DNA from 3 places in the Burkholderia sp. PvR073 genome. Region 2 is predicted to be linked to each of the others. Evidence: predicted binding sites of a transcription regulator. Region 2 holds the regulator's gene; each other region holds the start of a gene.
What was found. Region 2 encodes HrcA, which represses chaperone genes, less so after heat shock. Its sites were predicted from a motif close to TTAGCACTCNNNNNNNNNGAGTGCTAA; they were not measured.
Positions count from the first base shown of each region.

Region 1 (6,247 bases), on a different contig from region 2:
AAACCTTTTATTGGTATTCAAGTGGTATCAATCTGGCGCTAAATTGGGATCGGCCTGCGGCGCGTGCCCCCACTGCCCGGACGAAAAAAAACCTCGCATGAAGCGAGGTTCGTTCCCGACGCAGCGGTGGCGGGCGAGGTGCGCGCCGCCACCGCGCACGCGTCAGTCGCGGCGCGCGCGCGCCGGCGCTTCCTGCGGCTTCTGCCGCGCTTCGAGCCACATCGCGTTGACGATGCCGAACGACAGCGCGACGCCGATACCGAGAATCCAGCTGAAATACCACATGATCCGACTCCTTGCGAAACGGTGGGCGAGGGCGCGTGCGCGCCCCGGCCGGGTTCAATACATCGAGTGCTCGTTCTCTTCGAGCGTCTGCCGCGTGACCTTGCCGCGCATCACGCGATAGACCCAGCTCGTGTAGAGCAGGACGATCGGCAGGAACACGATCACCGCGAACAGCATCACCTGCAGCGTCATGTGGCTCGACGTCGAATCCCACACGGTCAGGCTGCTGCGCGGGTCGAGCGACGACGGCATGATGAACGGGAACATCGAGAAGCCCGCGGTCAGGATCACGCCGGCGACCATCAGGCCGGTGCAGAAGAACGCCGTCTTTTCCTGTCTGGAGCCGGCGAGCAGCAGCGCGAGCAGGCCGCCCGCGATCCCGACCAGCGGCGCCGCCATCATCCACGGATACTCGCCGTAGTTCGCGAGCCACAGGCCCGAGCCGGCGGCGACGTCCTTCAGCAGCGGGTTCGCGACCGTGTCGTTCGGCGCGGCGTGCGTGATGTGGAAGCCGCCGATCGTCGACGCGACCAGCACCCCGGCCAGCACGAACAGCACGACCGCCAGGAGTGCCGACACGCGCAGTGCGATCGACGCGCGGCGCGCGATCACGCCGTCGGTCTTCATCTTGATGAACGCGGCGCCGTGCGCGACGAGCATCGTGAGGCTGACGAGCCCGCAGAGCAGCGCGAACGGGTTCAGCAGCGCCCAGAAGCCGCCGTAGTAGGTCACGCGCAGGTCGCTGTCGAACTTGAACGGCACGCCCTGCAGCAGGTTGCCGAACGCGACGCCGAACACCAGCGCCGGTACGAAGCCGCCGACGAACAGGCCCCAGTCCCAGCCCGCGCGCCAGCGCGGGTCGGGCCGCTTGCTGCGATAGTCGAAGCCGACCGGCCGGAAGAACAGGGCGAACAGCACGAGCAGCATCGCGAAATAGAAGCCGGAGAACGACGCGGCGTAGACGAGCGGCCACGCGGCGAACATCGCGCCGCCGGCCGTGATCAGCCACACCTGGTTGCCTTCCCACGTCGCACCGACCGTGTTGACGATGATGCGGCGCTCGTCGTCGGTCTTGCCGAGGAACGGCAGCAGCGCGGTCGCGCCCATGTCGAAGCCGTCGGTGACGGCGAAGCCGATCAGCAGCACGCCGACGAGCAGCCACCAGATCAGCTTGAGAGTTGCATAGTCCATAGCGATTCCTTGTTCCGTTGCGGGCGCGTGCTCAAACCGTGGCACGCTCGCCGGCGGCGAGTTCGTGGTGATAGCGGCCGGTATGCAGCGACGACGGGCCGAGGCGCGCGTACTTGAACATCAGCTTGATCTCGATGACGAACAGCGCGGTGTAGAACAGGATGAAGCCGGCGAGACTCAGGTACAGGTCGCTCGGCTGCAGGCTCGACGCGGACAGGTGCGTCGGCAGCACGCCGGCGATCGTCCACGGCTGGCGGCCGAGCTCGGCGACGATCCAGCCGAATTCGATCGCGATCCACGGCAGCGGAATCGCCCACACCGCGTAGCGGAGGAACCAGCGGCGGTTGTCCTGCAGCAGCTCGCGGCGCGCGCAGAACCAGAACGCGGCAACGAACGTCGCGACGAACAGGAAGCCGAGGGCCACCATGATCCGGAACGAGAAGAATACGGGCGCAACCGGCGGGATCGTCTTCTTCGCGGCGGCCTTGATCTGCTCGGGCGTCGCGTCCGTCACGTTCGGCGTGAACTGCTTGAGCATCAGCCCGTAGCCGAGATATTCCTTGTGCTGGTCGAACAACGCGCGGGTCGCCTCGCTCGTGTCGCCCTGCTTGATCTTCTGCAGCGCGCCGTACGCGACCATCCCGCTCTGGATGTGCTCCTCGCTGTGCTTCGCGAGCTCGCGCAGGCCGATCACCGGCTCGTCGATCGAGCGCGTCGCGATCAGGCCGAGCGCGTAGGGGATCTTGATCGCATAGTCGGTGCGCTGCGCTTCCTGGTTGGGAATGCCGATCAGCGTGAACGACGCGGGTGCCGGCTGCGTTTCCCATTCGGATTCGATCGCGGCGAGCTTCATCTTCTGCACTTCGCCGGTCGTATAGCCCGATTCGTCGCCGAGCACGATCACGCAGAGCGTCGCTGCGAGGCCGAAGCCGGCCGCGACCGCGAACGAGCGCAGCGCGAAGTCGACGTCGCGCTTCTTCAGCAGGTACCACGACGACACGCCGAGCACGAACATCGCCGCCGACACGTAGCCGGCCGACACGGTGTGCACGAACTTCACCTGCGCGACCGGGTTGAACAGCACGTCGAACAGGCTCGTCATCTCCATGCGCATCGTCTGGTAGTTGAACGCCGCGCCGACCGGGTTGTTCATCCAGCCGTTCGCGACGAGGATCCACAGCGCGGACAGGTTCGAGCCCAGCGCCACGAGGAACGTGACCATCAGGTGCTTGATCTTCGACAGGCGGTTCCAGCCGAAGAAGAACAGGCCGACGAACGTCGATTCGAGGAAGAACGCCATCAGGCCTTCCACCGCGAGCGGCACGCCGAAGATGTCGCCGACGTAGTGCGAGTAGTACGACCAGTTCGTGCCGAACTGGAATTCGAGCGTGATGCCGGTCGTCACGCCCATCGCGAAGTTGATCCCGAACAGCTTGCCCCAGAACTGGGTCATGTCCTTGTAGACCTGCTTGCCGGTCATCACGTAGACGGCTTCCATGATGACGAGCAGCCAGGACAGGCCGAGCGTCAGCGGCACGAACAGGAAGTGGTAGAGCGCCGTGATGCCGAACTGTAGACGTGACAGATCGACGACTTCGCTACTTATCATGGTGGTCTCCCTCGGTAGATGCAGGAGCCGGCACCGAGAGCAGCTTCTCGGCGACGACGGCAGGCGGCAGCGACATGTGCTCGGCCTGCGGATGATTGAAGAATGCGTATTTGAGCGACATCAGGAGGATCAGCTTGACGATCAGCACCAGCGTGATGTCGCGCATGAGGGTCGGGCCGCGCGCCCACGCGGCGATGCGCGCGCGCCAGCCGATCGTGCCGGCGGCCCGCGGGGGAGGCGGCGCAGGCTCTTTGTTGATCGAGATCAAGGCGATTATCCTGAATCGATTTACGTGGGTTTTGGGGCGACTTTACGTCGGATTTATGACGGCACTTAAGCTGTTTTAATCCTTTTAAGCCGACATGCCAATTTTAAAGCGCCGGCTTTCCGATGCCGAGTGCCGCGCTGCGGCAGACCGTCGCGAATCGCGGGCCAAAACTTGAGGTAGATCAAGGGTATGCGGATGGGGCTGGAATCCGTCCGATAGCCGGTCAATAAGGCCGATTAATTAGCGGAGCAATGTGCGAAACGACAGACGAAAAAAAACCGCTGCCGGTCGGGCAGCGGTTTTCGGTGAAGCGCTCTAAATCGCGGATTTATGCGTATTCGGCGAGTGCGGTGCGCATCTTCTTCATGGCGCTCGCTTCGATCTGGCGGATGCGTTCCGCCGACACGCCGAATTCGGCCGCGAGATCGTGCAGCGTCGAGCCGCCCGAACCGTCGTCGTCGACGTGCAGCCAGCGCGCCTCGATGATCCGGCGGCTGCGTGCGTCGAGCGCCTCGAGCGCCTGCGCGATGCCGTCCGTCTGCAGCATGTCGCGCTGACGCGCGGCGAGCACGGCGCTCGGCTCGTTGTGCGAATCGGCCAGGTAGGCGATCGGCGCATACGACTCCTCGCCGTCGTCCACTTGCCCCTCGAGCGCGATGTCGCCGCCCGACAGGCGCGTTTCCATCTCGGTCACGTCTTCGCGCTTGACGTTGAGCTCTTGCGCGAGGCCGTCGATTTCCTCGGGCGTCATCGCCTGCATGCTCTTCTTGTGGCTGCGCAGGTTGAAGAACAGCTTGCGCTGCGCCTTCGTCGTCGCGACCTTCACCATCCGCCAGTTGCGCAGGATGTACTCGTGGATCTCGGCCTTGATCCAGTGGATCGCGTACGACACCAAGCGCACGTTTTGCGCCGGGTCGAAACGCTTCACCGCCTTCATCAGGCCGATGTTGCCTTCCTGGATCAGGTCGCCGTGCGGCAGGCCGTAGCCGAGATAGTTGCGCGCGATCGACACGACGAGCCGCAGGTGCGACAGCACGAGGCGGCGTGCCGAGTCGAGGTTGTTGTCTTCGCGGAATTCGGTCGCATAGCGGCGTTCTTCCTCGGCGGTCAGCAGCGGGATCCGGTTGACGGCCTGGATATACGCGTCGATGTTGCCAAGCTGGCCCGGCAACATCGAATGAGTTGCGAGCGCCAGCGAGCCTGCCGATTCGGCCTTGGCCGGCGTCGGGCTCAGGGTGTTCGGAAGGGTCAGGGCGTGGCTCACTAAAAAACTCCTTTGGAATCAGGGACAAACCCCTGGTCTCGGATGAGATTCCGGGGCCCATCTTAGCACTCCCGTAATTCGAGTGCTAATCCTTAGAGGGCGCGTGGGCATCCAAGTTCCCGGTTTTTCTATCGAACTTGTCGAGTCGATAGTCTAATTTGCGACAGGGCTCGCTGGACGAAGTTCCGTAAACCCTTGTTTCAGATGGTAATCAGTAGACGTTTTCGATTTTTGTAGTTTTGGAAGCAAACAATTTCGCTTCGTGATGCCGATCCGAAAAGTCCTTTACCATACCATTCAGTTCGCTCGGGCCGGCCGCTGCGGCAAGGCTCCATTCAACCCGCAAAGTTGGAGTGTCAGATGAACAATAAGAAGAATCGCCGGTCCCCTCGCCGGCTTGCGCTGGATGCGCTGCTGGCGGCGTCGCTGCTGGGCGGATCGGGGGCCGCATTCGCGGACCGGTGGGGGATCCAGGCGGGCGGCGGGTTTTCCGATCGCCACGGGATCGACAAGGCCGATCTCGCGGTGGTGTGGGATCCGGGCTGGAACTGGTGGGAAATCGGCGGCTGGCACTTCGCGTTCGTGATGGAAGGCCACGCCGGCTACTGGCATACCGGCGGCAACGTTCACGCCAATATCGGGGAGTTCGGCGCGACGCCGATGTTCCGTTTCATCAAGAGCGCGGGCCAGGTTCGCCCGTTCATCGAGGCCGGCGCCGGCATCCGGTTCCTGACTCACCCGACGATCTCGAACAATCTGTCGCTGTCGACGTCCTTCCAGTTCGCGGACGTGGTCGGTGTCGGCGCGCAGTTCGGAGAACGCCAACAATATCAGCTCGGTTACCGTTTTCAACATGTGTCTAACGCGGGTATCAAAGAGCCGAATCCTGGTATAAATTTCCACCAGTTCTACGTGCAGTACAACTTCTGATCCGCACGCCCGCGCACGGCGGGCGCGTTGCCGAGGAGTCAGGCGATGACGAAGGTGGTCGATGCGATTCGCGCACTCGAGCGCGATCGGTTCCGGGCGATGGTCGACGGGGACGGCGAGGCGCTTGACGCGCAGTTGTCGGACAAGGTGTTCTTCGTGCACACCAACGGCAAACGCGAAACCAAGCAGCAGTTCATCGACGCAATCGTCGCCGGCCGCCGCCGCTATCGTCAGATCGAAATCCAGTCGCAGGACCTGCTGCCCGTCGGCGACGCCACCTGCGTCGTCACCGGGCGCGCGCTGATCGAGATGGAAACGAACAACGGCGGGCTGGTGTTTCCGATCGCCTATACGGCCGTCCATACCCACGAGCGGGGCCACTGGCGCCTGCTGGCGTGGCAGGCGACGCGGTGCGCGACCGAGACATGAGCGCGCGTGGCGCTCCTTTGCATGTCCCCACCGAAGCGGCCTCCTGGGCCGCTTTTTGCTGGCCCGTGCGGCGCGGATCGCGCGGCGCACGGGCGGTCACGCCCCGCTCCCTGACGTTCAAACCCTGAAGTGAAACCCGGTGCTCAGGCCGCCGCGCGTCGGTCGGCGCACTGCCAGGTCGAGCGGTTGATCGCGCTGACGACCGCGTCGAGCGCGGCGCTCGCCGCATCGGCGTGCACCCCGACGCCGTGCCGCAGCGGCGCATCGCCGA
Region 1 is NZ_JBSRXO010000003.1:155,533-161,779, reverse strand. Features, by position in the region: gene cydX (cytochrome bd-I oxidase subunit CydX) at 163-285, opposite strand; gene cydB (cytochrome d ubiquinol oxidase subunit II) at 340-1,476, opposite strand; gene ACVK00_RS12465 (cytochrome ubiquinol oxidase subunit I) at 1,508-3,085, opposite strand; gene cydP (cytochrome oxidase putative small subunit CydP) at 3,075-3,353, opposite strand; gene rpoH (RNA polymerase sigma factor RpoH) at 3,682-4,617, opposite strand; gene ACVK00_RS12450 (acyloxyacyl hydrolase) at 4,978-5,547, shown strand; gene ACVK00_RS12445 (nuclear transport factor 2 family protein) at 5,593-5,976, shown strand; gene leuA (2-isopropylmalate synthase) at 6,120-6,247, opposite strand, start outside.
Region 1: a site for HrcA is predicted at 4,680-4,706, ahead of rpoH (RNA polymerase sigma factor RpoH). Genes of this name have one in related genera too.

Region 2 (6,247 bases):
CGAAGTCGCGAATCGAGAGGTGGCGGAGCATGGTGTCGGGCTGTGGTGCGTCAGGACGCCGTGTCGTCTTCGTTCGATGCGTGTTCGTTCCAGTGCAGCTTCTTGCGCAGCGTCGCGTAGTAGCTGTAGCCGACCGGATGCAGGAACGGCACCGTGTGCTTCGAGCGGCGCACCTCGATCGTGTCGTTCAGTTCGAGCGCGGTGAACGACTGCATGTCGAAGTTCACGTTGACGTCGCGACCGCCGACGATCTGGATCGCGATCTTCGAATCGTCCGGCAGCACGATCGGCCGGTTCGACAGCGCATGCGGCGCGATCGGCACGAGCACGATGCCCTGGAGTTGCGGGTGCAGGATCGGGCCGGCCGACGACAGCGCGTACGCGGTCGAGCCGGTCGGCGTGGCGACGATCAGGCCGTCCGAACGCTGGTTGTACATGAACCGGCCGTCGACCGACGCGCGCAGCTCGACCATCCCGGAAAAGCCGCTGCGGTTCACGACGACGTCGTTGAACGCGAGCGCGTGGTAGATCGGTTCGCCGTCGCGCACGATCCGCGCCTCGAGCAACGAGCGCTCCTCGCGCTCGAACTTGCCCGACAGGATCACCGGGACGCGCGCCTGCATGTCGGCAGCCGCGATGTCGGTGATGAAGCCGAGCCGCCCGTGGTTGATCCCGATCAGCGGTGTCTTGTACGGCGCGAGCTGGCGGCCGATGCCGAGCATCGTGCCGTCGCCCCCGAGCACGACCGCCACGTCCGCGCGCGCCCCGATTTCGGCCGGAGTGAGCGCCGGGTAGCCGGAGATGCCGATCTCTCGAGCGGTGTCGACTTCGAACACGACCTCGAAGCCGAGCTTCGCGATGCAGCCGGCCAGCGTGGTGAGCGGCTCGGCGATGCCGGGCGTGTTGCTCCGGCCCACGAGCGCGACAGTGTTGAACTGATTACCGGTTTTCATGCCGGCATTACACCATAGCTCGTTGACGAAAAGAACCGGCTGTGCGCAGACGGGGCCGGATCGGTCGGCCCGCACGACTGTGGCCGCGGGCACTCGCCGTGCTGGCGCGGTTGCGCTAAAATTTTCCACCATGCTAGATCCTCGCGCACGAACCCTCCTGAAAACCCTGATCGAACGGTATATCGCCGACGGTCAGCCGGTCGGATCGCGCACGTTGTCCCGTTACTCCGGGCTCGAGCTGAGCCCGGCAACGATCCGCAACGTGATGTCCGACCTGGAGGAGCTCGGCCTCGTGTCGAGCCCCCATACGTCGGCCGGCCGCGTGCCGACGCCGCGCGGCTATCGCCTGTTCGTCGACACGATGCTGACGGTCGAGGCGCCGATCGACGCCGAGGCCGTCGCGCGGCAGGTGCAGCACACGCTGCAGGCCGGCGAACCCCAGCAGCGGGTCGTGGCGGCCGCGGCGAGCGTGCTGTCGAACCTGTCGCAGTTCGCGGGCGTCGTGCTGACGCCGCGCCGCAGCCACGTGTTCAAGCAGATCGAGTTCATGCGCCTGTCGGACAAGCGGATCCTGCTGATCATCGTCACGCCCGAGGGCGACGTGCAGAACCGGATGCTCGCGACACCGCGCGACTATTCGCCGTCGCAGCTGACCGAGGCGTCCAACTACATCAACGCGCATTTCGCCGGGCTGTCGTTCGACGAGGTGCGCCGCCGCCTGCGCGACGAGATCGACCAGTTGCGCGGCGACATGACCACGCTGATGCATGCGGCCGTGACGGCCAGTACCGAGGTGCCCGATACCGAGGACACCGTGCTCATTTCCGGCGAGCGCAACCTGCTCGAAGTGGCGGATCTGTCGTCCGACATGGCGCGGCTGCGCAAGCTGTTCGACGTGTTCGACCAAAAGACGGGCCTCCTGCAACTGCTCGACGTGTCGAGCCACGCCCAGGGCGTGCAGATCTTCATCGGTGGCGAATCGACGCTCGTGCCGATCGAGGAGATGAGCGTCGTCACCGCACCCTACGAGGTGAACGGCCAGATCGTCGGCACGCTCGGCGTGATCGGCCCGACCCGCATGGCTTACAACCGCGTGATCCCGATCGTCGACATCACCGCGCGCCTGCTGTCGCTCACGCTGAGCCAGCAATAACCTGACCGGCACCGTCCCGCCATCGTGCCGCGGCGCCGCGAGCGCCGCCATTCGGCCGAACGGCCAGCCGACCCGAGCGGGGCGGCCCGCTATAATTGAGGGCCGTCCGACTGCGTGCCCCGAGCACGTTCCTGCCCATGCGTTTCGATCTTGAGCCGCCTTCGAGCGTCGCGGCCGCCCATCGCATCGGCGTGCTGCTGATCAATCTCGGCACGCCCGACGCCCCGACGCCGCGCGCGGTGCGGCGCTATCTGGCCGAATTCCTGTCGGACCCGCGCGTCGTCGAAATCCCGCAGGTCATCTGGCAGGTACTGCTGCGCACGCTGATCCTGCCGCTGCGCGGCCGCGCGTCCGCGAAGAAATACGCGGCCGTCTGGATGCCCGAGGGTTCGCCGCTGCGCGTCTACACCGAGCGCCAGACCGAGGGCGTGCGCCACCTGCTCGCATCGAACGCCTATCAGGTGACGGTTGATTACGCGATGCGCTACGGCAGCCCGAACATTGCGCAGGCGCTCGCGCAGTTCAAGCGGGCGGGCGTCGAGCGCGTGCTGTTGATGCCGATGTATCCGCAATACTCGGCGTCCACCACCGCGACGGCATTCGATGCCGCGTTCGCGGCGCTCGCGCGGATGCGCAACCAGCCGGAAGTGCGCACGGTGCGGCAGTACGCCGACCATCCGGCCTACATCCACGCGCTCGCCGAGCAGGTGCGCCAGTATTGGGCGCAGCACGGCCGGCCCGACTTCGCCGCCGGCGACAAGCTCGTGCTGAGCTTTCACGGCGTGCCGAAACGGACGCTCGACCTGGGCGACCCCTATCCCGACCAGTGCCAGCAGACGGGCGCGCTGCTGATGGCCGCGCTCGGGCTGTCGACGCTCGAATGCCGCGTGACCTTCCAGTCACGCTTCGGCAAGGCCGAATGGCTGCAGCCGTACACGGCGCCGACGCTGCGTGAGCTCGGCGCGGCCGGCGTGCGGCGAGCCGATGTGTTCTGTCCCGGTTTTACGGCCGATTGTCTGGAGACGATCGAGGAGATCGGGATGGAGGTGCGCGACGAGTTCATCGCGGGCGGCGGCCAGGCCTTCCACCGGATTCCGTGCCTGAACGGCGCGCCCGCATGGATCGGCGCGGTGGGCGAGATCATCGCCGAGAATCTGCAGGGCTGGCCGGTGAAGGCCGCGCAGCCTGAAATGGTGAACTGAAATGACGGGACGCCCCCCGCGCACACTGCGTTCGCCGTTCGAGCGGACGGTCAGCCGCGATGGGGCGGCACGGCGGAGGCTGGCATGAACTACAAGATTTCGACGGAACCCGGCGCGAGGCTGCGCATCGACAAATGGCTGTGGGCAGCCCGCTTCTTCAAGACGCGCTCGCTCGCGTCCGACGCGGTCGACAAGGGTCACGTGAAGATCGGCGGCGCGGCGGTCAAGCCGGCGAAGGACGTGCGGATCGGCGACGAGGTCGAGATTGCGATCGACGGTGTCGTCTGGCACATTGCCGTGCTGGGAATTTGCGACGTGCGCGGGCCCGCGAGTATCGCGCAGACGCTCTACGCGGAAACGGAAGCCGGGCGCGTCGCGCGGCTCGCCGAACTGGAACGGCGCCGCACGTATCGGGAGCCGGCGGCGGAACTGCACGGCCGGCCGACCAAGCGCGACCGGCGCATCATCGACAGATTTTCGGGTGGAAGCTGAACATCTGGTCGAACGTCGCCCGCGCGCTTCCGTATTCGGTCGTGCGGTCGGTGACGGCTCCGGACAGGCAGATGGTGGTGGTGCCGGCAATCAGTACCAGCGCGACCACCGATATGGCAAAGGTCAGTTTCACGGTACTCGCCTCATGGGACGGTTGAATGCGGCGCCAGGTGAATGTCAGGCGGCGGTCAGCTAGGGGTAAACACGCTTTCCGACGCTTGAGTTGGAGTGTAGTGCAGCCCCTCGAACCGGGCTAGTACTAGTCAGGTAAGCGTTGTTACCGGGCGTTTCGTCCGGTTTGGCGGCAAATGCGCGCAATGGGGCGGCGCGCCGCGCGGTTGTTTCGCGGCATTGGCGAATGCTGGCGAATAACCCACTTGAAGTCGCAGTTTTCGCCCTTATTTGCACCATGAATGTGCGGTGCCGCCGGGTATACGGTCTGGCGGTTGCCGATTTGGCTTCAACCTCTAATCGACTTTCAGCGACATGGAAAACACGCAAGAGAACCCGGCTACCCCTTCGGCCGACGACATCGGCAGCGAGAAGCAGGCGGCGCAAGGCGCTGCCCCCGCCGCCGAAGCAGCCGACGCGGCGCTCGCGGAGGCTCAAGCCAAGGTCGCCGAGCTGCAGGAGAGCTACCTCCGGGCGAAGGCCGAGACGGAGAACGTCCGCCGCCGCGCGCAGGACGACGTCTCGAAGGCGCACAAGTTTGCGATCGAGAGCTTTGCCGAGCACCTGCTGCCGGTGCTGGACAGCCTCGAGGCCGCCGTCGGCGACACGTCCGGCGACATCACGAAGGTGCGCGAAGGCGTCGAGCTGACACTGCGCCAGTTGACGAGCGCGCTCGAGAAGGGCCGTGTCGTCGCGATCAATCCGGTCGGCGAGAAGTTCGATCCGCATCAGCACCAGGCGATTTCGATGGTGCCGGCCGAGCAGGAGCCGAATACCGTCGTGACCGTCCTGCAAAAGGGCTACACGATCGCCGACCGCGTGCTGCGCCCGGCACTCGTCACGGTCGCCCAGCCGAAGTAAGGCTGCCGCGATGGTTCCCGCCGGCGTCGATCCGGCCGCGTTCAACGCGTTCGACATGCAGGCGCTGGCGGCCGACACGTTCGACGCCGGTGTCGCCGGCGCCGGCGACGCCCCGCAGGAAGTCCCCTTGGGGGATGCGCTCGTCGTGGTGTTCTTCTGGGGCGTCGACTGCTTCAACTGCGAGATCGCGAAGAAGGCGATGCTCGCCCAGCCGGACGCGATCCGCGCGCTGGGCCTGAAGTGGTTCCACTGCAACGTGTACGAACACCATGAGGTGGGGCGCCGCTTCGGCCTGCACGGCGTGCCGACGTGGTTCTTCTTCCACCGCGGCAAGCGGCTCGGCCGCGCGACCGGCTGGCATGGCCTCGCGCAGTTCCAGGCGGCGGTGTCGGCGGCGCGCGCGAAGATCGCCGCGGCGGCTGGCGCGCAGCCGGGCGAGCGCGACGGCGGCCTGCACGATCCAGCTACCGGCGGCGATTGAAAAAATTTAATATCCGCATCGCTGGGCGGGTCTTGAAAACGGGCCGGCCGGACGCATTTCGGGAACAGAGTTGAATTCAGGCGCGCGAAACCGCCCAAAAACGCAGGATTTCGCGCAGCAAACAAGCATTTCTGGAGATTAGGAAAATGGGAAAGATCATTGGTATTGACCTCGGCACCACGAACTCGTGCGTCGCCATCATGGAAGGCAACCAGGTCAAGGTCATCGAGAACTCGGAAGGCACGCGTACGACGCCGTCGATCATCGCCTACATGGACGATAACGAAGTGCTCGTCGGCGCGCCGGCCAAGCGTCAGTCCGTGACCAACCCGCGGAACACGCTGTTCGCCGTGAAGCGCCTGATCGGCCGCCGCTTCGAAGAGAAGGAAGTCCAGAAGGACATCGGCCTGATGCCGTACGCGATCATCAAGGCCGACAACGGCGACGCATGGGTCGAAGCGCACGGCGAGAAGCTCGCGCCGCCGCAGGTTTCGGCGGAAGTGCTGCGCAAGATGAAGAAGACGGCCGAAGACTACCTCGGCGAGCCGGTCACGGAAGCCGTGATCACGGTGCCGGCGTACTTCAACGACAGCCAGCGCCAGGCAACCAAGGACGCCGGCCGCATCGCGGGCCTCGAAGTCAAGCGGATCATCAACGAGCCGACCGCGGCCGCGCTCGCATTCGGCCTCGACAAGGCCGAGAAGGGCGACCGCAAGATCGCCGTGTATGACCTCGGCGGCGGCACGTTCGACGTGTCGATCATCGAGATCGCGGACGTCGACGGCGAAATGCAGTTCGAAGTGCTGTCGACCAACGGCGATACGTTCCTCGGCGGCGAGGACTTCGACCAGCGCATCATCGATTACATCATCGGCGAGTTCAAGAAGGAGCAGGGCGTCGACCTGTCGAAGGACGTGCTCGCGCTGCAGCGCCT
Region 2 is NZ_JBSRXO010000006.1:194,069-200,315, reverse strand. Features, by position in the region: gene recN (DNA repair protein RecN) at 1-31, opposite strand, end outside; gene ACVK00_RS19835 (NAD kinase) at 51-953, opposite strand; gene hrcA (heat-inducible transcriptional repressor HrcA) at 1,084-2,106, shown strand; gene hemH (ferrochelatase) at 2,244-3,308, shown strand; gene ACVK00_RS19820 (RNA-binding S4 domain-containing protein) at 3,393-3,800, shown strand; gene ACVK00_RS19815 (hypothetical protein) at 3,772-3,933, opposite strand; gene grpE (nucleotide exchange factor GrpE) at 4,287-4,832, shown strand; gene ACVK00_RS19805 (thioredoxin family protein) at 4,843-5,313, shown strand; gene dnaK (molecular chaperone DnaK) at 5,460-6,247, shown strand, end outside.

Region 3 (6,247 bases), 120 kb from region 2:
CGGGCTCGCACCGGCTCGTCAACACGCTGTACGGCGAGGAAGGCCAGCTTCGCGAAGACATGTGGGATCGTTCGCCGCACCGGCTGATGGGCATCACCGACACGCTCGGCGCGGCGATCGCGGCACTGCTCGCGAACGGCCAGGAGCCGCCCGAAGCGGTGCGCGAAGCGCAGGAATACCTGTATCAGTCCGTGCGTGACGCGTTCCGGCCCGGCATGGGCGCGTACCTGCCCGACCGGTTCTTCTGGGCCCGCAGCAACGACGATGCGGACACGCCGCCGGCCGTGAAGGCCGATCCGGTGCCGAGGACGTCGCACCGCCATTGACGCCCGCACGGCGGCCCCGCGCCGCCGTCGCGCGCGGCTCGCCATCGCCTCGGGGCGGCAGGTCCGCCCCTTTCGCTCGCGCATAAAAAAAGACCCGCATCGCTGCGGGTCTTTTCTTTTGGCTGGAGCGCGCATCGCTGCGCGCTCCGGACACCATCGACCGAAGTCGATTACATGTCCATGCCCATGCCGCCCATGCCGCCCGGCATGCCGCCCGGCATCGGTGCATCTTCCTTCGGCAGTTCTGCGACAGCTGCGTCCGTCGTCAGCAGCAGGCCAGCAACCGAAGCTGCGTTCTGCAGTGCGGTGCGCGTGACCTTGGTCGGGTCGACGACGCCGGCTTCGACCATGTCGACGTACTCGCCCGTTGCTGCGTTGTAGCCGTAGTTGCCCTGGCCTGCAGCAACTGCCGCCACCACGACGCTGGCTTCTTCGCCGCCGTTCGTGACGATCTGACGCAGCGGCTCTTCCATCGCGCGCAGCACGATCTTGATGCCGGCGTTCTGGTCAGCGTTCGCGCCGGTCAGGCTTGCGATTGCCGTGCGAGCGCGGATCAGTGCAACGCCGCCGCCTGCCACGATGCCTTCTTCCACAGCTGCGCGCGTTGCGTGCAGTGCGTCTTCGACACGTGCCTTCTTTTCCTTCATTTCGACTTCGGTCGCAGCGCCGACCTTGATCACTGCCACGCCGCCGGCCAGCTTGGCCACGCGCTCTTGCAGCTTTTCACGGTCGTAGTCCGACGTCGCTTCTTCGATTTGCGCGCGCACTTGCTTCACGCGTGCTTCGATGTTCGCGGCTTCGCCTGCGCCGTCGATGATCGTCGTGTTTTCCTTGCCCACTTCGATGCGCTTCGCCTGGCCCAGTTCTGCCAGCGTTGCCTTCTCGAGCGTCAGGCCGGTTTCTTCCGCGATCACCTGGCCGCCGGTCAGGATCGCGATGTCTTCCAGCATCGCCTTGCGACGATCGCCGAAGCCCGGTGCCTTGACCGCAACGGTCTTCAGGATGCCGCGGATGTTGTTGACGACCAGCGTTGCGAGCGCTTCGCCTTCGATGTCTTCAGCGATGATCAGCAGCGGACGGCCAGCCTTCGCGACTTGCTCGAGCACCGGCAGCAGATCACGGATGTTCGACACCTTCTTGTCGTGCAGCAGCACGAACGGGTTGTCGAGGACGGCGACTTGCTTTTCCGGGTTGTTGATGAAGTACGGCGACAGGTAGCCGCGGTCGAACTGCATGCCTTCGACGACGTCGAGTTCGTCGGCGAGCGACTTGCCGTCTTCGACGGTGATCACGCCTTCCTTGCCGACCTTGTCCATCGCTTCAGCGATGCGATCGCCGATCGACGTGTCGCTGTTCGCCGAGATCGAGCCGACTTGCGCGATTTCCTTGTTCGTCGTGCACGGCTTGCTGATCTTCTTCAGCTCTTCGACAGCCGCTGCGACTGCCTTGTCGATGCCGCGCTTCAGGTCCATCGGGTTCATGCCCGATGCGACGTACTTCATGCCTTCGCGAACGATCGATTGCGCGAGGACGGTTGCCGTCGTCGTGCCGTCGCCTGCGTTGTCGCTGGTCTTGGAAGCGACTTCCTTGACCATTTGCGCGCCCATGTTCTGGAGCTTGTCCTTCAGCTCGATTTCCTTCGCGACCGACACACCGTCCTTGGTGACCGTCGGGCCGCCGAAGCTGCGCTCGAGCACCACGTTGCGGCCCTTCGGACCCAGCGTGACCTTGACCGCGTTGGCGAGAATGTTCACGCCTTCGACCATCTTCGAACGGGCGGAATCGCCGAATACGACGTCTTTAGCTGCCATCTTCTAACTCCTTGAATTCTTGGGAATATGTACCGTCAGTGGACGCTTACTTCGCGTTGACCACGGCCATGATGTCTTCTTCGCGCATGACCAGCAGTTCCTGGCCGTCGACCTTGACGGTCTGACCAGCGTACTTGCCGAACAGGACGCGATCGCCGACCTTCACGTCGAGTGCGATCGGTGCGCCCTTGTCGTCGCGCTTGCCCGGGCCGATGGCCAGGACTTCGCCTTGATCCGGCTTTTCAGCTGCTGCGTCGGGGATCACGATGCCCGAGGCGGTCTTGGTTTCCTGATCCAGGCGCTTGACGATCACGCGATCGTGCAAAGGACGAAGGTTCATATTCACTCCTCTCTTGACTGAGATTGAAGAACGCTTAGGGAATCTGCCCGGCGGGTCGCCCGGCAGAGAATTGTTAGCACTCTCGTGCAGCGAGTGCTAATTATATGGACGGGTTTTGACAAATTCAAGAAGGGAAACCGGAGGTTTTTTCGCGGGGGCCGAAACGACGGAAAAACGGGGATGGAATTGAAAAAACCTTTTGAAACAAACAGGTAGGCGTCAATACTGTGCTCCGGCAGCAGGCAGATGCGGGATTTCCCGACCCGCGCACCGCTTTGACACGGGGTAAGCACCAAGTTCCCGCGATCGTCTGACACCACAGGAAAAGACCCGCTCGGGCGCCGCTGGGGCACCTATCAGGTGCCAGTTCGTCACATGTCGGGACAGCCCGCGACCGGCTGGAACGTCCGGCCGTCGGTCTGGACCGTCGCGCCGAGCAGGCGCGCGAGCCCTTTCGCGCCTTCGCGCATCACGACGTCGTGATTCCAGATGAACAGCGGGCGGGCGAGCGGCTCCAGCCAGTTCATCCAGCGCTCACGCGTGCGGATGTGCCAGTCGTAGCGCACGACGGTGCGGGTGCCGTCGCCGGCGAACGACCAGCAGCCGTCGCCTTCGATCGCGCCGCTCGCGCGGCCTTCGAGCACATGCGGCCGCTCGACGCGCAGCACGCGCATGTCGAAGGTCAGCCGGTACGGCAGCGCGCCTTTCCACGTGTAGCGCTGCAGCGCGCCGACGCCGCGCGCGTCGCCGCGCTCGATCTCGACGGTCCGTACCGCGCTCTTCCACCAGTCGGGCCAGCGGTCGACCTGGTAGATCGCGTCCCAGACCGCCGCGAGCGGCGCGTCCACGCGCCACGTCGTCGAAAACCGGTATTCCGCCATGCAACCTCCGGCACGAGTCGGGATCAGGAATCAGGAATCAGGGCGCGAAAAAGCGGGCGGGAAACGCGACGTCGATCTCGACGTCGTCGAGCGTCACCGTTTCGAGCGGGTCGCCGTCACCATCCGCGAAGCTGACGACCTTCAGCGGAAAACCGTCCTTGGTGTCCAGCCACAGCCGGTAGCGATGCACGCCGTCGACCACGTGCGCGGGGCCGCCCGTCACCGACACGCGCAGCGCGGTCCGCCCGTTGATGGTCTCCTCGCCTTCCGTCACCGTCGCGCCGCCCTGCTGCAGCGCATGCACGTTGCGCAGCAGCTCGCCGACGTCCGAGCGGTCGACGCGATGGCCGCTGCGGTCGCGCACGAGCGGATTGGACGGCGACAGCCTCAGCGCGGGCGGCGCATGCTCGCCGAACGGGCGCAGCCGGACCTTGCCGTCGCCGGGATCGTACGCGAGCACCGCGCCACGATGGGGCGACACGAAGTCCATCCGGACGAAACCGGGTTTCAGGTACGCATAGTGGAATTCGGTGCGCTCGCCGCTTTGCGCCGACAAGCGGATCGTCGCGCGGTACGAGCGGACCTGGTCGAAATGTGCCTGCGCAACGGTCACCGGGTCGGCTGTCATGCTCGCTCCTATCAGGCTCGCGGCCAGCAATGCGGCGATCATGGCGCCGCCTCGACGTCGAGCACGCCCTCCATGCCGCGTTCGCGATGGCTGCGCAAGAACAGCAGCCGATGCGTGCAATAGTAGGCGAAGCGACCGGGCTGCGTCGGCGTGAAGCGGAACGTGCGCGGCGTCGTGGCCAGGTCGGTGTGCACCGCGATGCCGGCCTGCGGCGCGTCGATTTCGAAACTGTGCGGCACGCGGCCCGGTTCGGCCGATACGGTCAGTTCGACCGGCACATGCGCGCGGACGATCACATGCTTCGGCCGAAAGAAATAGCTGCCGCCGACAATCGTCACCCGCTGCACGCCGTCGGCGTCGACCGGCACGCGCACCGGGGCGTCGCCGTCCGCCCGCGCGAGCCCGGCGCCTGCCGCGAGCACCGCCGCCACCGTCGCCATCATCGCCGTCTTCTTCGCGTTCATCCTCTGCTCCCTGCCGATGCCGCGCGCGTCACCCCTTCCATGCGTCGGTCGACCCGCCGAGCGCGCCGCACGCGTCGATAGCGAGCTCGCGCAGGCGCCGTTCGTCGCCGCGGCCGGACAACGCGTAGCCCATGCCGCGATCCGACCAGAAATACGTGTAGCGTCCATCCGCCGACATCGCCTGCGGCGCAAGGCGCCGCGCATCGTAGGCCGTCATGTACAGCGTCACGCGCGCGCCGTCCGCACGCTGGTACATCAGCTGCGCGGCCGGTCCCGCGTCGCCCGGCAGCAGCCGGCCGCCCAGCAGCACGTAGCCGTATTCGTCGAGCGACGGCGCGCGCACGGGCCGGCCGAGACGCGCGGACAGCCATCCGGCCAGGCGCGCCGGATCGCGGGCGTCGATTTCGACGGGGTGTTCGCGATCGGCCGCGTACACGGCATACGCGACATCCGCGCGCGCGGCGAACGCCGGTTCGACGCCGAACGCCGTCCAGCCCACGTGCAGCGCGATGCCGAGCACCAGCCCGGCCGCCAGCCCCGCGAACGCATACGCAACCACGCGCCGGCGCGACGCGCGCCGCTGCACGAACAATGCCGATGCGGCGCCCGGCAGCGGGAACAACGCGCGCAACGCGTCGCGCTGCGCGCCGTAATGCGCGAACCGGTCGGCTTCCCGCGGATCGGACTGCAGCCGCTCGAGCACCTCGCGGCGCTCCTGCCCGGACAGCTCGCCGTCGAGCAGCGCCGACAGCAGCTGGGCCGATGCAGCGTCGTCCCGATCGTTCGAAGGTTTGCGCGGATCGTCGTCCATCATGTCTTCCCGATCACCCGTAACGCGGCCGTGCCATGCGCCGGCGGCTCGCCGGACAGCAACGCACGCATCTGTTCACGCGCCCGCGACAGCCGCGACATCACCGTCCCCACCGGCACGCCGAGCACCTGTGCGGCGTCGCGATAGCTCAACTCCTCCAGCGCGACCAGCAGCAGCACCTCGCGCTGCTCGACGGGCAGCCGGTACAGCGCACGCTGCACGTCGCGCAGCATCAGGCCGCTGATCTCGTCGGCGGGCGCGGCCATCGTCTGCCATGGCGCAGTGGCGTCGTCGACCGCGATCTCGTGCCGCGCGCGCAACTGGTCGATGAAGCGGTGGCGCAGCAGCGTCAGCAGCCACGCGCGCAGGTTGCCGCCGTCGCGCGGCGGCCGGTTCAGCGCGCGCTCGAGCGTGTCCTGCACGAGATCGTCCGCCCAGGCCCGGTCGCCCGTCAGCGCACGCGCATAGCGCGTGAGATGCGGCAGCCACACCAGCAGGTCCGATTCGTAGCTCATCGGGATGCCTCGCGCGTCGCCGCGCCGTCAGTCGGTCCGTCCGTCAGTTTTCAGGGACGCGCGACGTGCCACATGCCGCCGATCCCGTCGCCGCCCGCGTCACCGGCCTTGTGGTCCATTTTCCAGCGATACAGCGGGCGACCGTTGTACGCCCATTGCTTCTTGCCGTCGTCGCGCGTGACGAGGCTCAGCGCACCCGACGCCTTGTCGTATCCGTCGGCGAGCGCCGGCGGCCAGTTGGCCGCGCAGGTGCCGCTGCACGTGCTCTTGCCCGGCGCGTCGTGATCGAACACGTACAGCGTCATGTGATCTTCGTCGACCAGTTTCCCGTTGCCGGCCTGCGGCGGCTCGGCGGCCGCGGGCCGCGCGATCGCGGCCGTCAGCGCGATGGCGAACAGCATCGTTTTCATTCCCGTTCTCCTTTGCATGGCATTGCGGCACGGCACCGCCGGACGGGACGTCGACTTCGTC
Region 3 is NZ_JBSRXO010000006.1:70,849-77,095, forward strand. Features, by position in the region: gene ACVK00_RS19275 (hydroxymethylpyrimidine/phosphomethylpyrimidine kinase) at 1-326, shown strand, start outside; gene groL (chaperonin GroEL) at 497-2,137, opposite strand; gene groES (co-chaperone GroES) at 2,184-2,477, opposite strand; gene ACVK00_RS19290 (SRPBCC family protein) at 2,849-3,358, opposite strand; gene ACVK00_RS19295 (LolA family protein) at 3,396-4,028, opposite strand; gene ACVK00_RS19300 (cupredoxin domain-containing protein) at 4,025-4,450, opposite strand; gene ACVK00_RS19305 (anti-sigma factor family protein) at 4,479-5,261, opposite strand; gene ACVK00_RS19310 (sigma-70 family RNA polymerase sigma factor) at 5,261-5,776, opposite strand; gene ACVK00_RS19315 (COG4315 family predicted lipoprotein) at 5,827-6,186, opposite strand.
Region 3: a site for HrcA is predicted at 2,551-2,577, ahead of groES (co-chaperone GroES). Genes of this name have one in related genera too.